Regions from separate parts of the Streptomyces platensis genome, predicted to be linked through region 2. Evidence: riboswitches for the same ligand, from Rfam matches in the RefSeq annotation. Region 2 holds a riboswitch; the other holds the start of a gene.
The links. A riboswitch is a leader RNA that binds a small molecule or an ion and turns the genes downstream of it on or off. The one in region 2 is predicted to bind ZMP and ZTP.
Positions count from the first base shown of each region.

Region 1: another riboswitch for ZMP and ZTP. It lies ahead of CP981_RS03585 (bifunctional 5,10-methylenetetrahydrofolate dehydrogenase/5,10-methenyltetrahydrofolate cyclohydrolase); the one in region 2 lies ahead of CP981_RS24165 (serine hydroxymethyltransferase).

Region 1 covers NZ_CP023691.1:824,657-833,283, reverse strand. The annotation lists gene CP981_RS03610 (sigma factor) at 1-625, shown strand, start outside; gene CP981_RS39115 (SPFH domain-containing protein) at 728-1,966, opposite strand; gene CP981_RS03600 (hypothetical protein) at 2,071-2,292, opposite strand; gene CP981_RS03595 (hypothetical protein) at 2,423-2,743, opposite strand; gene CP981_RS03590 (hypothetical protein) at 2,906-3,838, shown strand; ZMP/ZTP riboswitch at 3,884-3,972, shown strand; gene CP981_RS03585 (bifunctional 5,10-methylenetetrahydrofolate dehydrogenase/5,10-methenyltetrahydrofolate cyclohydrolase) at 3,994-4,848, shown strand; gene CP981_RS03580 (NAD(P)/FAD-dependent oxidoreductase) at 5,072-6,244, opposite strand; gene CP981_RS03575 (bifunctional 3-phenylpropionate/cinnamic acid dioxygenase ferredoxin subunit) at 6,241-6,564, opposite strand; gene CP981_RS03570 (IclR family transcriptional regulator) at 6,733-7,533, shown strand; gene CP981_RS03565 (S-(hydroxymethyl)mycothiol dehydrogenase) at 7,720-8,627, shown strand, end outside.
Region 2 covers NZ_CP023691.1:5,430,621-5,439,247, reverse strand. The annotation lists gene CP981_RS24175 (2'-5' RNA ligase family protein) at 1-278, opposite strand, end outside; gene trpS (tryptophan--tRNA ligase) at 461-1,471, opposite strand; gene CP981_RS24165 (serine hydroxymethyltransferase) at 1,826-3,097, opposite strand; ZMP/ZTP riboswitch at 3,155-3,246, opposite strand; gene rocD (ornithine--oxo-acid transaminase) at 3,377-4,582, shown strand; partial or broken gene CP981_RS24155 (IS5 family transposase) at 4,676-5,505, shown strand; gene CP981_RS24150 (NsdA family TPR-like regulatory protein) at 5,522-6,862, opposite strand; gene CP981_RS24145 (hypothetical protein) at 7,059-7,373, shown strand; gene CP981_RS24140 (hypothetical protein) at 7,460-7,690, shown strand; gene CP981_RS24135 (DUF6879 family protein) at 7,665-8,177, shown strand; gene CP981_RS24130 (helix-turn-helix domain-containing protein) at 8,203-8,627, shown strand, end outside.

The DNA of each region.
Region 1 (8,627 bases), 4.6 Mb from region 2:
CCCGACCGGGGACGCCGGCGACGGAACCGGCCCGGAACCCGAAGCGCTGCTGGTCGACTCGGTCGGCCGGGCGCTGCTGGTGGTGCTGGACACCCTGGCCCCCGCCGAGCGGATCGCCTTCGTCCTGCACGACATGTTCGCCGTGCCGTTCGACCGGATCGCTCCGCTCGTGGCGCGTTCACCCGTCACCACGAAGAAGCTCGCCAGCCGCGCACGCCACAAAGTCCGGGGCACTCCGGCCGTTCCCGCCGCCGATCTCGCCCGGCAACGCAGGGTCGTCGACGCCTTTCTCGCCGCGTCGCGCAACGGTGACCTCGACGCGCTGCTTGCGGTGCTGGCTCCCGGCGTCGTGCGCCGGGCCGACCCCGCTGCCCTGCCCCCGGGTGCGCCGGCCGAGCTTCGCGGTGCGCGCTCCGTGGCCCAGGGGACCCTGGTCTTCGGGCGGAAGGCGCGCTTCGCGGCACCGGCGCTGGTGAACGGGACCGTGGGGATCGTCGTGGCCCCGCGAGGACGGCTGCTTCTCGCCCTCGCCCTCACCGTCGAGGGCGAACGGATCACCGCCTACGACGTGATCGCCGACCCCGAATGTCTCCGGCAACTCGACCTGGCCGTCCTCGACGCGTAACCGGCCCCCGCGGCCCGGCACACCGTTCCGGCCCCGTACGGGCGCCCGGCCCCGTACCGATCTCCAGTGCGTCCCGAGGCCCGGCCCCGTACAAGGGCCCGGTCAGGACGTCCCCGACCCCGCGCCCTCCTGCTTCAGCTTGGTCACCTTCCGGGGGAGTGACCCCGTGCCGTCGGCCGGTGGGGGAGTGGGGACGGGCGGGCCGGTGCCCTGTTTCAGGCTGTCGAGGATGGTCAGGGCCTGGCCGACGATGCCGGAGACGAGCTCGTTCACGCCGTCGGAGCCGTTGAGGACGGTCAGCCGGGCGCCGGAGAGGCCTTGGGCGGCGGATGCGGCGAGGGCGGGGAGGTTTTCGACGGTGCGGTTGGCGGCGATCAGTTCCTGGTTGCCCTCGCGCAGCGAGACCGCGAGGGCCGTGTTGGCATCGGCACGCGCCTGGGCGACGGTCCGTTCGGTGTACGCGCGGGCGTCCGCCTCGAACCGGACCTGGTCACGCTGCGCCTCCGCCAGGGTGCGCAGCCGGTACGCCTCGGCGTCCGCGGGGCGGCGTACCTCGGCCTCCAGCCGCTGGGCGGCGAGCGAGGCCTGCCGCTGGGCCAGTGCGGTCTGCTCCTCGATGACCTCCTGTGAGGCCCTGGCCTGGGAGAGCGGGCCGGCCTGCGCGGCGCGGGCGTTGTACTGCTCGGTCTCGGCGAGGAACCCGGCCCGCTTGATCGCGGTGTCCCGCTCGTACTCGGCCTTCAAGGCCGCCGCCTGCTGCTCGCGTTCGGTCGCCTCCTGGTCGGCCTTGGCCTGCGCGATCCGGGCCGTGCTGGCCACCGCGGCGGCGTGCGGTGCGGCGAGATTGGTGATGTAGCCGGAGGTGTCGGCGATCTCCTGGATCTGCAGGGCGTCGACGACGATGCCGAGTTTCTCCATCTCGGAGTGGCTGCCGTCCTTGACCTCCTGGGCGACCCGGTCCCGCTCCCGGATGATCTGCTCGACGGTCAGTCCGCCGACGATCGAGCGCAGATGACCGGCGAAGATCCGGCCGACCAGCTCTTCCATGGTGGTCTGCTCGGCCAGGAACCGGCGCGCGGCGTTGGCGATGGACGTCTGGTCGTCCCCGACCTTGAAGACGGCGACCGCCCGGACGCCGAGCCGGATGCCCTGCTGGGTGACGCAGTCCTCGGAGATCTCCGCCTCCCGCAGCGACAGCGACAGCACACTCGCCTTCTGTTTGACGGGCATGACCCAGCAGCCATGGCCGGTGACGATACGGAATTGGGCGTCCCCGGCCCGGCGCTTCGAGCCGGAGATCAACAGCGCCTCGTTGGGCGCCGGAACATGCCAGAACAACATCGGAAGGCTCCTGGTCCGATGCGACCGGCCCCGGTGGGGGTGCGGGCACGGCCGCGGGAAAGGGAGTGCTCACGTGGCCGGCGACGGTCGTCGGGACCGCCGGGTCACGCGGGCAGCGGCGCGACGATCACCGACCGCGCCGAGGTGTGGTCCACCACGATGACCTGCGTGTGCCGGGCGATGGGCTCGCGGGACCAGGCGGCGAAGGCCTCGGTGCCGCCGCGTACCGGCAGCAGCACCTCACCCGGGCCGTCGGTCGGGATGGAGACGGTCACCCGCCCGATCACCCCGATCGGGCTGAAGTCCGTGTCATCCGTCGCGCTCACCCGGGCTCCGTCGCTGGTCAAAGCCGCTGCCGGCGCAGCCGCCGGACAGCGGGAAATCCTCGACAACTCAACGGTACTCCGGCCGGGGTGCCGCCCGCGCCGCCGGCCCGGCGGGCGCCGCAGACCTGGTTCAGGCGTCCAGACGGGCGGGCCGGGCCGCCGGGACCGTCGGCTTTCGCGGGGGCAGTACGTCGGGCGCACGATGGGGCCGGAGGGCCGTGAGGGCGATCTCGGTCTCCTCCATCAGCGCACGGTAGGAGACCAGGCGCTGCCACTCGGGATCGGCGACCCCGGGCACCGTGGCGGCGCGCTCGGTCCACTGCTTCACCAGCCCGGCGTACACCGGTGTCTGCCTGATGACCTCCGCGGTGATCCACCGGGGCATCTGCCCGGGGCGGGGGAGGGACGTCGGTCCGTGACCTGCGACGGTGCCGGAAGAGGGGACGCTCATGGCCGTAGAAACGATTCTTCGACGCTGGGGTCACTGCGTATTTTTGCAGCCGTCCGTACTTCCGCCAGGTAGGCGGGGACGCATCTCCATCGAATATCACCTTATGCAGTGATCTATAGCCGGGAAGCGGTCCAATCCGGACGAAGGAACGTTGTCGCAGTCATGGAACCGAGGGAGTTGTGGGAGCGCCACGCGGTACTCGCACAGGCGTTTTGCAGCAGCGATGACGAGGTCCGCCGTACACAGGGACTCCTCGACGAGGCCGAGGCCCGCCGTTCGCGGACCCTGGCCGCCTTCGCCGTGACCGTGGGCAGCGACGCGGTGGTGGCGGATCTGCTCGGCCTGGACGAACGCGAAGTGCGGCTGGCCCGGCGCACGGTGGGCAAGGAGGACGCCCGCGAGGTCGCCAAGAGCCTGCTCGCCCAGCGCCCGAACGAGCCCGCCGCCGCACCGCAGCAGCCCGCACCCCAGGCCCCCACGGCGCAGGCCCCCACCCCGCAGCCCGCTCAGGGGGCCGCCGCGCCGGGCCCCGCCGCGCACGCCACGCCCCCACCGCCCCAGCCGGGACCGGCCGCCGCCCCCCAGCCCTCCGAACCGGCCTGGGCCCCGGCGCTGGACGCGGTCCTGATGAGCAGCTGGCACAACGGCGTCGACCTCACCGCCCTGGCCACCGAACTCGGCCTCGACGTCCGGCTGCTGGTGGCCCGCGCACAACAACTGTCCGCAGAGAGCCGCCCGATGCCGCCCACCCCCTCGGACCGTACGGGACGGCACCGCCGGCTGGTCAACGTCCCGCCCCCACAGCCGGAGGCTTCCCCTCTGACGTGGCGCGAGCGACCACAGCACCCCCCACGGGAGCACTACGAGCAGGAACCCTGGAAGCAACAGCCGTACCAGCACTATCCGGACCAGCAGCAGTACCAGGATTACCGGGTGTACGAGGAGCACCAGCAGTATCAGCAGCCCGCCCAGCCCACCTGGGATGCCAATGCCATCACCGCTGCCCAGCACGACTGGGACGGCATCCTCAGTCAATGGGAGGCCACCGCCGCGCCCCAACCACCCCTCTCCGCACCGGGGCAGGGCGGCGGGTAGCGGGGAAAACCGGACGCCGCTCCCTCCCGACGTCGATTACAGTGGGCGCCGAGCCGTGACTGGCGCTTGGGTGGAGTACCACCGGGGAGCGGCTCGGCCATCCACGGCCGGTGCCGCGCGCCTGGGCGATTCCACACGACGCTCAGGAGCAGCCCATGTCCCCGGAAGCCCGCCTCATGGACGGCAGCGCACTGGCCCGCGGCCTCGTCGAACAGGCCGCCCGGCGCGCGGCGGACCTCACCGAACGGACCGGCACGGCCCCGTGCCTGGCGACCGTACTCGTCGGCGACGACCCCGCCTCGGTGACGTATGTCCGTATGAAGCGCAACCGCTGCGCGAAGGCCGGGATCCTCTCCCGGCATGTCGCCCTGCCCGCCGCCACCACGACCGCGGAGCTGGTCGACACGATCACCGCGCTGTCGAACGACCCCGCGGTGCACGGCATCCTGTTGCAGCACCCGGCCGGCCCGCACATCGACGAGCGCGCCGCGTTCGAGGCGATCGCCCCGGAGAAGGATGTCGACGGCGTCACCTGCCACTCCTTCGCCGCGATGAGCTTCGGCCTGGACGGCTTCGCTTCCTGCACGCCCGGCGGCATCCTCCGGCTGCTGGATCACTATGACGTCGACCTGGCCGGCAAGCACGCCGTCGTGGTCGGCCGCAGCGCGATCCTCGGCAAGCCGGTGGGGATGCTGCTGCTCGGCCGCAATGCCACCGTCACCTACTGCCACTCCCGCACCACCGATCTGGTGTCGCTCACCCAGGAGGCCGATGTGCTGATCGCGGCCGTCGGCCGGCCCCGGTTCCTGGGCGCCGAGCACATCAAGCCCGGGGCCGTCGTGATAGACGCCGGCTCCAACCCGGGCAACGTCGGGGATGTGGACTTCGATGCGGCACGCACCCGCGCCGCCCTGATCACGCCGGTCCCCGGCGGCGTCGGCCCCATGACCATCGCCACCCTGCTCACCCAGACCGTCGACGCCGCGGCCGCCCAGCTGAAAGCGGGCTGACCGCCGCCCGGCGGAGCGGTTGCGGACGGTGGCGCGGGGCGTGGAACGCCGCCGGCCGGCAGACGTTCCGCTGTTCCGAACACCCCACGGCGCCGCCGTCATCCGCTGTGCACTGTCTGCTGCGCCACAGTCGCCACCCGCGTCGTCGCACCGCTGCCGTCATCCCACAGCCGTCATCCCGCCGCCCTCCCGCTGCCGCCTCGCACCGCACCGCCGGCCGGGGTCAGGTGGTGACCGGCTGGGCGGCGCGGGCGAGTTCGCGGCGGAGGCGCATGAAGGGGCGGGGGCGGTTCAGGGCCAGGACCGCGGTGGTCCGCCCGTCGCGTTCGTAGCAGGCGAGGAAGCTGCGGTCGTCGGGTGAGCCCTCGACGATGCGCGGGATGTCGGTGGGCAGGCGCCGGCCGGCGAACTGGATGCGTACGCCGTACTGGTCGGACCAGAAGTACGGCAGGCTCCGGTGGGTCGCGACGGTGCGGCCGGCCAGCAGGTTCCGGACGGCGACGGCGGCCTGTTCGGTGGCGCTGGTCCAGTGTTCGGCGCGGGTGCCGTCCGCCCTGGCGACATCGCCGACCGCCACGATATGAGGCTGCGGAGTGACCCCGCCCGCGTCGCAGCACACCCCGTCGTCGAGCGGGAGTCCGGAGCCTTCGAGCCAGGCGGTGTGGGGGCGTACCCCGATGCCGATGACGACCACGTCGGCGGGGAGCAGCCGGCCGTCGGCCAGCTCGACCGCGGTGACACGGTGGCCGGCGCCACCGTCGTGCAGGCGGGCGACACCGGTTCCGGTGAGCAGGGTGACGCCGTGGTCCGCATGGAGGGCGGCGCAGATCCCGGCCATCGTGTCGCCGAGTTGGGGGACGAGGGGGCGCGCGGCGGCTTCGACCACGGTGACGTCGTGGCCGAGTGCGGCGCAGGACGAGGCGACCTCCGCGCCGATGAACCCGCCACCGATCACCACGACCCTGACCGGGCCGCGGGTCAGCTCCGCGCGCAGGGCCTGGGCGTCCTCAAGGGTGCGCAGGGTGTGGGTTCCGGCGGGCGCCGGGCCGGGGAGGCGGCGCGGGGTGGCGCCGGTGGCGATCACCACACCGTCGGTGGTCAGGGACCGGCCGCCGTCGAGGAGTACCGCGCGCTCCTGGGTGTCGAGGCCGGTGGCGCGGGTGCCGAGCAGCCATTCGGCGTCCAGTTCGGCGATCTCCTCGGCGTCGGCCAGGGCCAGTTGACCCTGGTCCGCGGTGGCGCCGGTGAGGAACGCTTTGGACAGCGGCGGGCGGTCGTAGGGGCGGTGGTGTTCCTCCCCGACGATCACCAGCCGGCCGTCGAATCCCTGGGCGCGCAGGGCCCGCGCGGCGTAAAGGCCAGCCAGCGAGGCCCCGATGACAGCGACCGACTTCATGCGGCGGTGCCTTCCTCGGCGGCGTGGTGGTGGACGTAGATCATGCCGTCCTCGACGGTCACGGGGTGGGTGCGCACGGCCCGGCGGGCGGGCAGGCAGGTCGCCGCCCCGGTGCGCAGATCGAACGACGCGGCGTGCAGCGGGCATTCGACCAGGCAGCCCTCCAGCCAGCCGTCCGAGAGGGAGGCGTCCTGGTGGGTGCAGGTGTCGTCGATGGCGTACAGCTGCCCGTCGGTGTGGAAGACGGCGATCGGAGGTGCGGTGTCGATGCGTACGGACTCGCCGGTGGGCAGGTCGGCGAGCGGGCAGACAGGAATCACAGGACCCCCCTGTTACTGTTCGGTATCATCGAGTTTCGCTTTGCGCACGATGAGGCGCCATGCGCAACAGAATCCAGCCGGGGAGCGGATGCGTCAAGCGGTCCCCGGAAATGCCGGACCTTCGAATCCCGTGCCTCGGCCGGGGTGCCAGGTGGTGAGATCCAACAGATGACGGACAGCGTGGAGGGGCAGGCGGAAGCCAAGCCGCCCAAGCAGCCGGGCGGTGTGCAGTCCGTGGACCGGGCCGTGACCGTGCTGGAGATCCTGGCCCGCCACGGCGAGGCCGCCGTGACCGAGGTCGCCGAGGAGCTGGGCGTCCACAAGTCGACCGCGTTCCGGCTGCTGGGTGTGCTGGAGAACCGCGGGCTGGTCGGGCAGGAGCAGGAGCGCGGCAAGTACTACCTCGGAGCCGGGGTGCTGCGGCTGGCCGGAGCGGCGGCCGTACGGCTGGACATCTCCCAGGAAGGCGCGCCGGTCTGCCGGCAGCTGGCCGCGGAGCTGGGGGAGACGGTGAACATCGCGGTGCTGGAGAGCGATGCCGCGGTCAACGTCACGCAGGCGCGCGGCCCGGCCTCGGTCACCGCGCAGAACTGGCTCGGCCGCCGTACGCCCCTGCATGCCACCTCCAGCGGCAAGGCGCTGCTCGCGTATCAGCCCAGGGCGGTCCGGGAGGCCGTGCTGGCGCGGAAGTTGCCGCGGCTCACCGAGCGGACGGTCACCTCGGCAGCCGCGCTGCGCCGTGAGCTCGCCGAGGTGGTCGAGAAGGGTTTCGCGGTGGCGATCGAGGAGCTGGAGCTCGGGCTGCGGGCGGTCGCGGCGCCGGTGCGGGCGCCCGACGGCTCGGTGATCGGGGCGATCAGTGTGTCGGTGCCCGCCTACCGGCTGGCCGAGGAGCGGCTGCCCGAGGTCGTCAAGGCCACCGTTTCCGCGGCCGGGGAGCTGTCGCGGCGGATGGGGTACGGCAGTTGACCCGATGACGGGTGCGGGTGGCGGCGGGGCCGGGGCGTATGTTCCGGCCCCGCCTTCGTATCCGGGTGCGCGGGAAATCCGTTGCCAAGAGCTGGCTCGTACCTCTTGACGGTGCCGATCCGGCGTTCCCACTATGTCTCTCATCGCGCAACCAGTCGTGCAGTGCGCAACACGGAGGGGTAGGGCATGCCACACCACGTCCATGCCGTCGTCGCGGCGAAACAAGGCGCACCCGTCGAGCCGCAGATGATTGTGGTACCGGACCCCGGCCCGGGAGAAGTGCTCGTCGCCGTGCAGGCCTGCGGGGTCTGCCACACCGACCTGCACTACCGGGAAGGGGCGATCAACGACCAATTCCCGTTCCTCCTCGGCCATGAGGCGGCCGGTGTCATCGAGTCCGTCGGGCCCGGCGTCACCGATCTCGCCCCGGGTGACTACGTCGTCCTCGCCTGGCGGGCGCCCTGCGGCAGCTGCCGGTCCTGCCGCCGCGGCCGGCCCTGGTACTGCTTCGACTCCCGCAACGCCACCCAGCCGATGACCCTGCTGGACGGCACCCCGCTCGCCCCCGCGCTCGGCATCGGGGCCTTCGCCGAGAAGACGCTGGTCGCCGCCGGGCAGGCGGTCAAGGTCGACCCGCACGCCCGTCCCGAGGCGGCCGGTCTCATCGGCTGCGGAGTGATGGCCGGTTACGGGGCGGCGGTGCACACCGGCGGGGTCGGCAGCGGGGACACCGTCGCGGTCATCGGCTGCGGCGGGGTCGGCAACGCGGCGATCGCCGGGGCCTCGGTCGCCGGGGCGCGCCGGATCATCGCGGTCGACATCGACGACCACAAGCTGGACGGCGCCACCCGCTTCGGCGCCACCCACACCGTCAACTCCCGTGGTACGGACCCCATCGAGGCGGTCCGTGGACTGACCGGCGGCCATGGCGCGGATGTGGTGATCGACGCGGTGGGCCGGCCCGAGACCTACCGCCAGGGCTTCTACATGCGGGACCTGGCCGGCACTCTGGTCCAGGTCGGCGTCCCCGACCCGGACATGCGCCTCGAACTGCCGCTCATCGATCTCTTCTCCCGCGGCGGCGCCCTGAAGTC
Region 2 (8,627 bases):
CCGTCGGTGACCTTGACGTAGACGACCGGGGAGAGCGGGCGGAAGGTCCCGGTGCCTTCGAGGCGGAGCGGGAACGGGCGGCAGCCCGCGGCGACCTCGGCGAGGTGGCGTTCGATGGCGGGGAGCGCCTCGGTCCCTACCTCCGTCGGCGGGAGGAGGGTGATATGCGTGGGGATGCCGGGTGCGGCAGGGTCCCCGAAGCTCTCGCGCTTCCGCTGAAGGAAGCTGCCGTAAGGCTCCGGGACCGCGATCGAAACGCCCAGCGTTACGGTCCCCACTGCGTTCTCCCTCCTGACGTGTGTACGGCGCGCTCGCGCACCCTCTTAGTGTGCCGGGTGCGCGCCCTTCTCGGGGAGCGTCCTCGGTCCTGTTGCGAGCGGACAAGGGGCCCACGGGCGGGGCCCCCTGGCTCGGCGGGGTCCGCGCGGCCGGCCGTGGCCCGCCGCGCGAGGGGGTGGCGTCAGTGCTTGGCCGGCAGGAATCCGAGCCGGTCATAGGTGGTGGCGAGGGTCTCGGCGGCTACCGCGCGAGCCTTCTCCGCACCCTTGGCCAGGATGGCGTCCAGCGTCTCCGGGTCGTCCAGATATTCCTGCGTACGGTCCCGGAACGGTGTGACGAAATCGACCATCACCTCGGCGAGATCGGTCTTGAGCGCGCCGTACATCTTGCCCTCGTACTTCTGCTCCAGCTCCGGGATCGAGGTGCCGGTGAGGGTGGAGTAGATGGTGAGGAGGTTGGAGACGCCGGGCTTGTTCTCGGCGTCGTAGCGGATCACCGTGTCGGTGTCCGTGACCGCGCTCTTGACCTTCTTCGCGGAGACCTTCGGCTCGTCGAGGAGGTTGATCAGGCCCTTGGGGCTGGCGGCCGACTTGCTCATCTTGGCCGACGGGTCCTGGAGATCGTAGATCTTCGCCGTCTCCTTGAGGATGTACGGCGCCGGCATCGTGAAGGTGTCGCCGTAGCGGCTGTTGAAGCGCTCGGCGAGGTCGCGGGTCAGCTCGATGTGCTGGCGCTGGTCCTCGCCGACCGGGACCTGGTGGGCCTGGTAGAGCAGGATGTCGGCGATCTGGAGGATCGGGTACGTGAACAGGCCGACGGAGGTGCGGTCGGCGCCCTGCTTGGCGGCCTTGTCCTTGAACTGGGTCATACGGGACGCCTCGCCGAAGCCGGTGAGGCAGTTCATGACCCAGCCGAGCTGGGCGTGCTCGGGCACATGGCTCTGGACGAAGAGCGTGCAGCGCTCCGGGTCGAGACCGGCGGCCAGCAGCTGGGCGGCCGCGATCCGGGTGTTGCTGCGCAGTTCCGCCGGGTCCTGCGGAATGGTGATCGCATGCAGGTCGACCACCATGTAGAAGGCGTCGTGGGACTCCTGAAGCGCCACCCACTGGCGTACCGCACCGAGGTAATTGCCGAGGTGGAAGGAGCCGGCAGTGGGCTGAATGCCGGAGAGCACACGTGGACGCTGCTGCATGGCGGAGCCATTCCCCTGGGGGTGGTGGTGGGCGACGGGCGGGCGATCGAGAGCCATGCCATTGATTGTCTCAGGTCGGCAAGGGGGGCCCGGCCTGTGGTGGCGCATGCGGCAACGGGGCCGGCGGCCGTCGGCGCCGCAGCGCCGGTGCGCGGCGCTCTGTTCGGGGCGGGCGGCAGCGGGAATCGCGGGTCGGATGACCGACGGACAGCCGGTCTCCGAGGAAGCCCGGCGTCGGGCGGGGTGCCGGGCGGGGTACCGGTGCGCCGGGAGGGCGGGGTCCCGCTGCCGGTGCGCCGGACCGGCGGGGGGCACGAAGCCGCCCCGCCGGGCGAACCCCACCGCACCGCCCGTTCAGGCCGTCGGCAGCCCCGGCGCCGGGTAGGCGGCCATCAGCTCCGCGACCTCGCCGCGGATCACCGTCAGCGCGCCCTCGTCGCCCTTCGCCGCGGCCTGGACGCTGCGGTCGATCCACTCGGCGACCAGCGGCATCCGGTCCGTGCCCAGTCCGCGGGAGGTGAGGGACGGGGTGCCGATGCGGATGCCGGACGGGTCGAAGGGCTTACGGGGGTCGAAGGGGACGGTGTTGTAGTTGACGACGATGCCGGCGCGGTCCAGCGCCTTGGCGGCGACCTTGCCGGGGACCTCCTTCGAGGTGAGGTCGATCAGCACCAGGTGGTTGTCGGTGCCGCCGGAGACCAGGTCGTAGCCGCGGGCCAGCAGCGCCTCGGCGAGCGCCTTGGCGTTGGCGACGACGGCGTGCGCGTAGTCCCGGAAGGACGGGGCGGCCGCCTCGCGCAGTGCGACCGCGATGGCGGCGGTGGTGTGGTTGTGCGGGCCGCCCTGGAGGCCGGGGAAGACGGCCTTGTCGACGGCCTTGGCGTGGCTCGCCCGGGACATCAGCATCGCGCCGCGCGGGCCGCGCAGGGTCTTGTGGGTGGTGGTGGAGATGACGTCCGCGTGCGGCACGGGCGAGGGGTGGGCGCCGCCCGCGATCAGGCCCGCGATATGCGCGATGTCGGCGACGAGGACGGCGTCGACCTCGCGGGCGATCTCGCCGAAGGCGGCGAAGTCGATGGTGCGGGGGACGGCGGTGCCACCACAGAAGATGATCTTCGGGCGTTCCTTGCGGGCGAGGTCGCGCACCTCGTCGAAGTCGATCAGCGCGGTGTCGGGACGTACGCCGTACTGCACGCCGCGGAACCACGTACCGGTCGCCGAGACGCCCCAGCCGTGCGTGAGGTGGCCGCCCATCGGCAGCGCCATGCCCAGCACGGTGTCGCCGGGCTCGGCGAAGGCGAGGTAGGCGGCGAGATTGGCGGGCGAGCCGGAGTACGGCTGGACGTTGGCGTGCTCCACACCGAAGACGGCCTTGGCACGCTCGACGGCCAGCGTCTCGACCTGGTCGATGTTCTGCTGGCCTTCGTAGTAGCGACGGCCCGCGTACCCCTCGCTGTACTTGTTCTGCAGGACGGTGCCGGTGGCTTCCAGGACGGCGGCGGAGACGTAGTTCTCGCTGGGGATCAGTCGCAGCGTGTCGGCCTGGAGCTGTTCCTCGGCGCCGACCAGTGCGGCCAGTTCGGGGTCGGCGACGCTCAGCGCGGGATGCGAAAGGGACCGGGACATGCGGGGCTGTGACATGGCGTCCTCCGGGGCGGTCGATCGGTGTTGCCGGTCGTGGTCCCGGGGTGCCCAGGCGGGGCGGCACCTCGTGATGGTTGCCGCACACCGCTTCCTCGAGGTTGCTTCCCCGTGCGCCAGTCGCGGTGCGCACCGCAGAGTCTAAGACACCCCCCGGGGCCCTGTCCGGCGGATCTTCGCAGGCCGGGCGGTCCGGGCGGGCGCGACAATGGAGAGGGACGCGGCAGTGCCCGCGCCCGTACGGCCTACCGAACGGAGTCACCGGTGACGTCCACGGAACGCGGCATCGCGGCCGCCGAAGCCCACAGCGCGCACAACTACCACCCGCTGCCCGTCGTCGTGGCCACCGCCGAGGGCGCCTGGGTGACGGATGTCGAGGGCCGCCGCTACCTGGACATGCTCGCCGGGTACTCCGCACTGAACTTCGGGCACGGCAACCGCCGGCTGCTCGACGCGGCCACGGCGCAGCTGGAGCGGGTCACGCTCACCTCGCGCGCCTTCCATCACGACCGGTTCGCCGACTTCTGCACCCAGCTGGCGGAGCTGTGCGGGATGGAGCTGGTGCTCCCGATGAACACCGGCGCCGAGGCCGTCGAGACAGCGGTGAAGACGGCCCGTAAATGGGGCTACAAGGTCAAGGGCGTCCCGGACGGCCGGGCGAAGATCATCGTCGCGGACAACAACTTCCACGGCCGGACGACCACCATCGTCTCCTTCTCCACCGACCCCGAGGCGCGCGCCGACTTCGGCCCGTACACCCCCGGCTTCGAGATCGTCCCGTACGGCGACCTGGCCGCGCTGGAGGCGGCCGTCGACGCCGACACCGTCGCCGTCCTCCTGGAGCCGATCCAGGGCGAGGCGGGCGTGCTGGTGCCGCCGCCGGGCTATCTGGCGGGCGTACGGGAGCTGACCCGCAGCCGGAACGTGCTGTTCATCGCCGATGAGATCCAGTCGGGGCTGGGCCGCACCGGCCGGACCTTCGCCTGTGAGCACGAGGACGTGGTGCCCGACATGTACGTGCTCGGCAAGGCGCTCGGCGGCGGGGTGGTGCCGGTCTCGGCGGTCGTCTCCTCCCGCGAGGTACTGGGCGTCTTCGCACCCGGCGAGCACGGCTCGACGTTCGGCGGCAACCCGCTCGCCTGCGCGATGGCCCTGGAGGTCATCGCGATGCTGCGGACCGGCGAATTCCAGCAGCGGGCCGCGGAGTTGGGCGAGCATCTGCACAGCGAGCTGGCGCAGCTGGCGGCCGGCGGCGCGGTGGCCGCGGTGCGCGGCCGCGGACTCTGGGCCGGCGTGGACATCAACCCGTCGCGCGGCACGGGCCGGGAGATCTCCGAACAGCTGATGGCCCGCGGCGTGCTGGTCAAGGACACCCACGGCTCGACGATCCGGCTCGCGCCCCCGCTGGTCATCAGCAAGGAAGACCTGGACTGGGGGCTCGACCAGCTGCGGGGCGTGCTGGAGGGGTGAGACCGGGGCGGTGCCGGACGCGGGCTGCCCTCGTGTGCGGTCCTCCTAGGGGGTGTCTTCAAATGATCTCGGGTGGTAGATCATGGTGGGGTGATACGTCGCCATGAACTGTCGGATGCCGAGTGGGAGTTCGTCCGGCCTCTGCTGCCTGAATCGTTGCGGGGGCGGAAGCGGTTGGATGACCGCACTGTGCTCAACGGGATCGTGTGGAAGTTCCGGACCGGCACGGCCTGGCGGGATGTGCCTGAGCGGTACGGCCCGTGGGCCACGCTGCACACCCGCTTCCGTCGCTGGGCCCTGGACGGCACCTTCGAGCGGATGCTGCAGGCCGCCCAGGCGAGGGCGGACGAGGCGGGGGACATCGACTGGCTCGTGTCGGTCGACTCCACCGTCGTCCGTGCCCACCAGCACGCCGCCGGGGCCCGAAAAGGGGGCTCCAAAGCCCCGGACTCGGACGCTCCCGGGGCGGTCTGACCAGCAAGATTCACCTCGCCTGCGATGCCACCGGCCGTCCGCTCGCCTTCCTCGTCACGGGCGGGAACACCAACGACTGCACCCAATTCACCGCCGTGATGGACGCGATTCGGGTGCCCCGAACCGGCCCCGGACGGCCACGGGTCCGGCCCGCCCACGTGCTGGGCGACAAGGGCTACAGCTCCAAGGCCATCCGGACCTGGCTGCGGCGACGAGGCATCGGCCACACCATCCCCGAACGAGCCGACCAGATCCGCAACCGCCTCCGGCGCGGCAGCCACGGCGGACGCCCGCCAACCTTCGACAAGCAGCTCTACAAACAGCGCAACGTGGTCGAACGCTGCTTCAACCGCCTCAAGCAGTGGCGCGGCATCGCCACCCGCTACGACAAGACCACCGAGTCCTACCAAGCCGCCGTCACCCTCGCCTCGCTCCTGATGTGGGCGTGATATTTGAAGACACCCCCTAGGCGGAGAGCGCGGCCGGGGTGACGAGCCGGGCGCGTTCGTGGAGTTCCCGGGCGGCGGGGTTCTTTAGGTGGGGGCGGATGAGCTTGAACATTGTTCGCATGCGCTGATCTGCACGCCCCGACTGCACCAGAGGGTAATCATCCAGGGCGAGATGCCATGTCGCGCATGCTGCTTCGAGGTGGCCGATTTCCAGTCGCCGCTCAGCCAAGGTGGCGCGGTGGCGTACGCGAGCGCGACGGTAGACGCTGAAGCGCACCTTGTCCGAGTCCTGCATAGCCTTGATGGAGCCGGGAATATCGCCGAGTTCGTACCGGACCTGGCTGGTGTGGTAATTCAGGGCTGCCGGATCATACGAGCCGAACGCTTTCCCCCTGGACTCAGCCCTCTCCATGGCCACTTCGGCCTCTCGCAGATACATCAGCGCATTGCTGTGGTCGCCGATTTGCGCGGAGGTATGCGCCTGCTGCCCGGCAAGGAAAGCTCGCATTCGCGGACCAGCTTGCGGAGACGCGGCAGCGGCAGCGTCAGCGAGCCGCATGGCCTGCCTGCCGTGCCGTAGGTCAACAGCCTGCACACTCATCCCCCGAAGCGTTGTGCAGTACGTCAAGTGATCCTCTGCCGCTCCGGCAAGTTCCAACGCCTTGAGATAGTACTGCTGCGCAAGGCCGTGAACGCCTTCATCCACTGCCATGTACCCGGTGAGATAGCACAAATCGGCAGCAGCCGACATCATAGCTTTGCGTACCGACTCGGAGGCGTCAGCCCGTAGATATGGGGCTACCGTGTTCACCAAGAAGGCCGCCGCCATCGGACGGGCGTGACGCCCGCCGAATTGGTCATCCAGTTCTGACACTCGTTCGGTCATGGCAATAACCATGTCAACCTCTGGCATGCCAATACGCCGGGGCTGTCCGCTTTGAACGGCTTCCATCCGTCCCACCACATCCGGCCAATTGGGCACGGTCAGCGCAACGGAAAAGAGCCCTATACCGAGAACGCTACGACGCGAGGGGTCCATATCTCCCCTACCGAGATCGATCAGCCCTTCCACCGTGCCCGGAGTGGCACCGGAGCTCTTGACCGGTGCGGGGAATCCGGCCTCGGCATGCGTGACCGGACGTCCCAGCTTCCGCGCCAGGGCCTCCACGATCAGCGGTCTGGCCTGCTCCTTCGGCAGGTGCCCCTGACACCACTGATGGGCCGACGGCTCGCGGTACTTGAGCGGGGTTCCCCGCTCGGTGCCGATGCGGTTCACGGCCTGGACGAACTGCCGCAGCGTCCAGCCGGTCTGCCGGTAAAGCCGTTCAAGGTGCCGGTTCGGTTCCCGAGTGCCCATCAGCCCTCAACTCCCCGCTGTGCACGAGCGCTTAAAACTTTTAAAAGCCGCTTCCTCTGCCACCGTACCGCTGGGTGTAGCCGAGCGGTTGCCTAGAGCGAGGAAGGCCCTCCTGGCTACGGACAAGCAAGAGGACCCCCGCGACCGTGGTGGACGGCCCGGGGGCGTGGCCCTCAACTACAAGGGAGTTGACGACATGCCCGACGTTACAGCGAAGGTCTTCGTCCGGCTGCTGCCGTGGACCAGCCCGGACGGAAAACCGTGCTTCCTGGCGGGCGACGGGACCGGATATGTCTCCCGCATGGCCGACCGGATCGAGGAGGAGCAGCTCGGCTCAGCCGACGACCTCATCGACGAAGCCCGCCAACTGCTTGCTGCACGCGCGTGGACGCCCGGCGAACTGCACCTGCTGGCCGTGGAATTAACCGCCACCCTCGCCGATGTCCGCCGGGTGGCCAGGAGCCGGGGCGGGCGCCTGGCCGCGCTCGGGCAGGCATCGGCCCCTACGTAGAAGTTCGTGCAAGTCGCTGGCGCGCCGCGGCGGCTCAAGTACAAGCTCGGACATGTTGATCGTCACCCGAGGCGACGGAGGACACCATGGCTTTGCACCGCCTGGGCAAGGACCCCGAGAGTCCGAACAACGGCTCCCCGACTGTGTACCTGGACGATGAGAGCGGAAACTACGTCCTGCAAGGTTGGCGGGTCACGGACCCCGAGCGCCTGGCACAGCTGGACGTTCCCAGCCATGAGACCGTGATCGAGTTCCCGAAGCGCATGATGCAGTTCTTCCCGGAGGTGAGCGGTGGCGACGGCGGAGCCGACATTTGAGGAGCTGTTCCGGTCGGCCCGGCACAGCGCGTGGCACTTCGAGGCCAGGGACGCCTACGCGCTGGACGAGGCGTACCAGGAGTGGATCGCCGGTGACCACTTCGACCCCGCCAAGCGATGGCCGTGGTGGATCGACCTTGTCTCGGCTTCGGTGGCCCGCGGCGTGGACGTGCGCCGAGCACGTGTCGTCTCGGAACCCGTATCCGCCTACATCCGCTACGAGCACGCGCTCACCGGTGGACACAACGTCAAGGCCGGAGAGTCGGTGCGCTGGCTCCCCCGTCGGCAAGCCTCTTCCTTGCTGTTGCCGGGCAACGACTGCTGGGTCTTCGACCGTTCGTCGGTGCTGTTCAACCACTTCAACGGTGACGGGGAGATGACCGGTGAAGAGCTGGTGACCGACCCCGGGGTGGTCCACGCCTGCGTATCGGCGTTTGAATCGATCTGGGAACGGGCGACTCCCCACGAGGAGTACCGGCCGGTCTGACCGTACGTACTCGGAGCACTCGAACGTGACGTCGTCGTCCAGCGTCCGGCAGGCCCGAGAGGCCCTTGGCAAGCGCCTGCGTGAGATGCGCAAGGATTCGGGTCTGACAGCACGGGAGTTGGCTGCCCGGGCCGGCTGGCATGAAAGCAAGTGCAGCCGCATCGAGAACGGCCGCACCGGGCCTTCTGACGATGACCTACGGGTGTGGGCGCTGCACTGTGGAGCGGCGGGGCAGACGGCCGACTTGATCGCCACCGCACGCAATATCGATGGTGCGTATGTCGAGTGGCGGCGCTTGGAGCGCTCCGGACTCCGCCGTGCACAGGAGTCGGTTCTTCCGCTGTGGGAACGCACGCGGCACTTCCGCGCCTACTCGTCGTGGCTGATCCCGGGGCCCTTCCAGACGCGCGCATACATTGAGGCACTCCTCAGGGCGATTCGTGACCGGCG